Regions from separate parts of the Shewanella mesophila genome, predicted to be linked through region 2. Evidence: riboswitches for the same ligand, from Rfam matches in the RefSeq annotation. Region 2 holds a riboswitch; the other holds the start of a gene.

Region 1 (2,474 bases), 1.9 Mb from region 2:
GTCTCTGAGTTGCCAAGTAGGGTGATCACCAATACCGCACCAAACGAGGCGCCCGAAGAGATCCCAAAGAGATAGGGATCGGCAAGGGGATTTCGCGTAACGGTTTGCAATACCGTACCCGCTATCGCAAGACCAAAGCCCGCGATAAAAGCCAGCAGAATACGTGGCAATCGCAGCTCCATCACAATCCGCGATGTCACGCTGCCGCTTGACTCACCGCTTAGCGCGCCAACAATGGCATCAATAACCTGTTTGACACCTATCTCGGCCGCACCAAAACTGGCGGCAAAAATAGGGGTTAACAGAGAAAAGAGGGCAATCAATACCGCGAACAGTATGACTCGCTCTACCCTATTTGCGCCCAAGGAGCGCTGCATTACCTTGGTGATCATCAGCCCTTACCCTCCTTCAGATCGCTCTTTGTGAGAAATCTGCCATTGGCTGAGGTAACGCCTATCGCGTCACCATGGACTAGGTCACCTTGCTCGCCTAGATGGGAATAACCGTAAAAATAGTTAATCTGCGGATTACCATGTTGTGGATGGGGTAATACCTGACAGCATACGCCAAAGACCTCACCAATCTGCTGCTCTGTAAGCACCTCTGCAGGCGAGCCTTGGATCACCGATCGCCCTCTATTAAGCAGCAATAATTGATCACACAAGGCACTGGCTAAATTCAGATCGTGAATAGAGATCACCACGGTAATATCTAAGGATCGCAGTAGTTCTAAGATCTGGATTTGGTAACGAATATCGAGGTGATTTGTCGGCTCATCGAGGATCAATAACTTAGGCCGTTGCACTATGGCTCGAGCAATCAATGCCCGTTGTTTTTCGCCGCCCGAAAGTTGCTCATAAGATTGATTCGCCAGCTCACTCAAACCAACCGTGGCAAGCGCATGACGTACCTGCACCTTATCTTGCTCGCTTGTGAGGGAAAATGCGCCTTTATGGGGCGTGAGTCCTAAGGCAACTAACTGCGCCGTCGTCATATCGAAATGATGGGGCGTATCTTGCAAAACCACAGCCACTTGCTGTGCAAACGCCTTAGCCGATAGATCGCCAACGGAATGACCAAATAGACAGATATCGCCTTTACTGGGAGTCAAATATCGGTAAAGGCAACGCAATAGCGTCGATTTACCTGCGCCATTAGGGCCGATGATCCCAAGCATTTTACCTTGGGACAGCGACACGCTGACATCTGACAAAATTTGGCGTTCGCCGCTGTGCCAGCATAAACCTTGTGCGGATAAGGCAGAAACGTCTTTAATCACGGGCACCAACCCAAGGTGCGGTCTTAATGCACAGGTATAGCGCTGCAATAGATGAAGACAGGGCAATAGCCCAAAATGTAATGGTCATGAGTAGCTCCCTCAAGTCACCCGCTTGAGTCATAAGGCTATAAAGTAAGGCAGGTATCCTGACTCGTGGTTAACCTAAGGTATTAGCAGCCTTATTTAACACACTCACAGTTGCGGGCACAGTTTGGGCTGATGGCAGTTTGCCTTCCCAATTCCCTATTAAGTTTGAGTTGCTCGTCTCTTTAGCAGAGGCGAATCTCAACACCTTACTCTCGACATCTTTCGCTACTGAAATTTCGCTATTGAAAGACACCTAAAAATTGTTGGTTATTATGCGGCATTTCAAACAAGAGACAAGCACTAGCTGTCGTGCCATCAAACAAGCACAGCCCCGCTACCACTTACCTCCTATGATTCAGCCCCAATGCAGTCGCCAAAACCCCTTGCCATCGTCAGCTCTGTAATGGGTAATTTTAACCACACAGGCATACTCAAGACTCATTCGAGTATAGAAGCCTACCGACTTAGTGACTCCCAAGGCCTTGGACATTAAATAACGAATAACGCCACCATGAGTGATAAGTAATAACTTCTCACCACTGTACTGACTAACGAGATCATCGACCAGCTCATCGAGGCGCAGTTCAAAGGCCGACATAGCTTCACCTTCAGGTAAAGGATATTGCCAAGGATCTTGCCAATAAGCCGTTAACTCTTCGCCATGCTCTTCGTGTAATACCGGGATTTCATGGCCATCCCAACGGCCAAAGTAGATCTCCTTTAGGCGTTCATCAAAGCGCATGCTCATCCGTCTTTTACTGGCGATATGTTCGGCAAAACTGGCGCAGCGGATTAAAGGCGAACTCACTACTCTGTCAACGGCTTCGGGCAACTTAGCATAGGCCAACTGCATCTGTGCAAAACCGATTTCAGTCAGCTGAACATCGCAATGGCCTCGCAGCAGATTACCACCTTCACATTCGCCATGACGCATCAAATAAAGCGTTGTTTGAGTCATATTAAAACAGGATCGACTTGCTTGAGTGTAATACTTAAGGAGGATACTCTTAACCGATAACACATTGCAATACATGATGATTAAGCTTTTGATAATTTACAAAAATCTATAGCAATATCCATTTAATCAATCGCCTAGGTACAGTCTCTT
Region 2 (2,474 bases):
ACCAGTTGGTCGTCACTCTACTGCATTCAGGCCTTCAAAGGGTTAGCCAGCGCCATAGAACCAGAGGTTTTCCTCGACACTTTCGCCAGTAACTACCAACAGGTTTGTGAGGGCGAAACTCAGTATCAAAAACTGGAGCCATCATCGATTGAGGGAAAACAGAGCTTCAGTGCAATGCTGACGTGTTCAAAAATGTCTCATGCTCACAGAGGCGAGAGTGAGCAGGGCATGGCTATGGGAGAGATAGGTTATTACACTGTGATTGCTGGCAATGAGGATCTGTTTTTATTACATCGTTCCGCTCGAGGGGATGCCTTGCTTTCTACTGCTCATTTTTCCGTTACGCCGCCACTTAAGATGGTGGCTGATATTAGCACTCTGCGCTAAGGCCACTTTATCCTTGGTATGGGAATTGTTATATCAAGTCTATCTAAGGTCTTAAACTTTATTGTCATTAAAATTAAATTAAAATTTTTTAATTATTAATATAGTATTGGCGTGCTGTGGGGTGAATGGAGCTATTGGATAACTCTTGGATCCTTATTGAGTATTTTATTTTACGTAAACAAAAGGAATAATATGGAACATTTTATTGGTGCGTTTAAAAAGTTTGCCGATTTTACAGGTCGCGCACGTAGAACAGAGTTTTGGATGTATATTTTGTTTTACTTTATCTTTTACGTCGTGCTGGCCGTGGTCGATGGCATACTCGGGAGCTTTGCATTAACAACGATATTCTCTTTGGTGATGTTAATCCCCAGCTTGTCTATTTCGGCGCGACGTTTACACGATACTGGACGTTCAGGTTGGTGGCAGTTACTCAACCTAATTCCACTTATTGGTGCCATCGTACTTATTATTTTTTATGTACAAGACAGCGTCGAAGACAACGAATATGGTGGCAATCCCAAAGCATTTGCTGCGGCTTAATTGTATATCGTCATTATAAGGAGGCTTAGGCCTCCTTTTTTTATCGTCTTTGTCTGTTATTTTATGGTGTTATTGTCGGTACAAGTCATTAGACATTTATACGTTTAGACGTCTATAATGGCCTCGTTTTTGATAGTCGTAAATGACCTTGTATGGATTGCAATGTTATAGATGGTTGATTAAAGGCAAGCAAATTCTAGTTAATCTTTTGTGGTGCCCAACTATGTGCTGTGTGTAATTGGGATAATCGGGAAGCCTGTGAAAATCTGGCACTGCCCCCGCAACGGTGAAAGGTGAAAGTTGGGTGCGCTGAATTGAAGCGTTAAAAAATCCAATCTTGTCGTATCAAAAGTGATTCGCTTTTTGTACTTATCCTCAGTCCGGAGACCGGCCCATTAGGTGATTTTGAGATTTCGGCGGGCAGATCTCGAAATGCGATAATTTTCACCTGCTTCTGGTGTTATTTACCGTGACTTACTGCCCCGTTTCCCTTTTAGGAGTTAAAGGAAAATGGGTACCAAACCTACAAAAATTGCCGTACTACTCGGTGGCATATTATCTGTTTCAGCACCACTGCAGGCTGCCGAACACCTTACCCCAACAGCGACCAAGGTTGATGAGACTATTACTATTATTGGTCGAAGCGAATCAACCCCGCTCAATATCGCAGCCAATGTGAATGTGATTGATGCGGCCGCTATCGAGATGAGCGGTGCGACTAGCTTGACGGATGTGCTGCGCGGTCAAAGCGGTATTCAAATCTCAGATTCAAACTCTGGTGCGGTGTTTGCTATGCGTGGTTTTAGCGCAGATCAGGCTGCCAACAATACCTTGATTTTGATCGATGGTCGTCGCTTGAACAATATCGATATTGCTGCGCCAGCCATAAATGCAATTCCACTCAATCAAATAGAGCGGGTTGAAATTTTATCGGGTAGTGCTGGTGTGCTTTATGGCGACCAAGCTGTGGGCGGTGTGATCAATATTATCACTAAGGCGCCAAATAGCGCTGGCGGCAGTATTCGTGTTTCTGGTGGCAGTTTTGATACCTATGAAGGTCAGGCCGATGTCTCGGTTGCTATTAATGATAAATGGCGACTTTACGCCGCAGGTAGTTACAACCAAGGTGATAACTATCGCGACCATAACGCCAATGAAACCGCATCGATTTTAGGCCGCCTGCAATATCAAGATGACACCGACCGTTTCTTTGTTGAGACCAGTTACTACGACAACGAACGTGAATTAGCAGGGTCATTAACTAAAGAACAGTTTGAGCAAAACCCGCGTCAAGCCAACTCATTTTATCCCGATGATGTTCAACACGAAATGACCAGTGCGGTGAGAGCGGGATACCAACACCAATTCAACCGTCAATGGTTACTGTCTGCCGATCTAAGTTATTCCGACACAGATGTGAACTCGATAAGTTGGAGCAGTGAGGGCAAAATAAAGCGCTCGCTATTTGAGTTTAATCCTAAGGCAATTGCGACTTTTGTGACCGACAACGGTGATATTAGCCTTGTTGCCGGGGCCGATTTTAG

What was found. A riboswitch is a leader RNA that binds a small molecule or an ion and turns the genes downstream of it on or off. The one in region 2 is predicted to bind cobalamin.
Region 1: another riboswitch for cobalamin. It lies ahead of K0I73_RS15295 (ABC transporter ATP-binding protein); the one in region 2 lies ahead of K0I73_RS04470 (TonB-dependent receptor).

The regions. Positions count from the first base shown of each region.
Region 1 covers NZ_CP080421.1:3,446,841-3,449,314, forward strand. Annotated here, with positions in the region: gene K0I73_RS15290 (FecCD family ABC transporter permease) at 1-392, opposite strand, end outside; gene K0I73_RS15295 (ABC transporter ATP-binding protein) at 392-1,279, opposite strand; cobalamin riboswitch at 1,399-1,590, opposite strand; gene K0I73_RS15300 (histidine phosphatase family protein) at 1,722-2,324, opposite strand.
Region 2 covers NZ_CP080421.1:1,002,345-1,004,818, forward strand. Annotated here, with positions in the region: gene K0I73_RS04460 (hypothetical protein) at 1-387, shown strand, start outside; gene K0I73_RS04465 (DUF805 domain-containing protein) at 580-930, shown strand; cobalamin riboswitch at 1,124-1,340, shown strand; gene K0I73_RS04470 (TonB-dependent receptor) at 1,441-2,474, shown strand, end outside.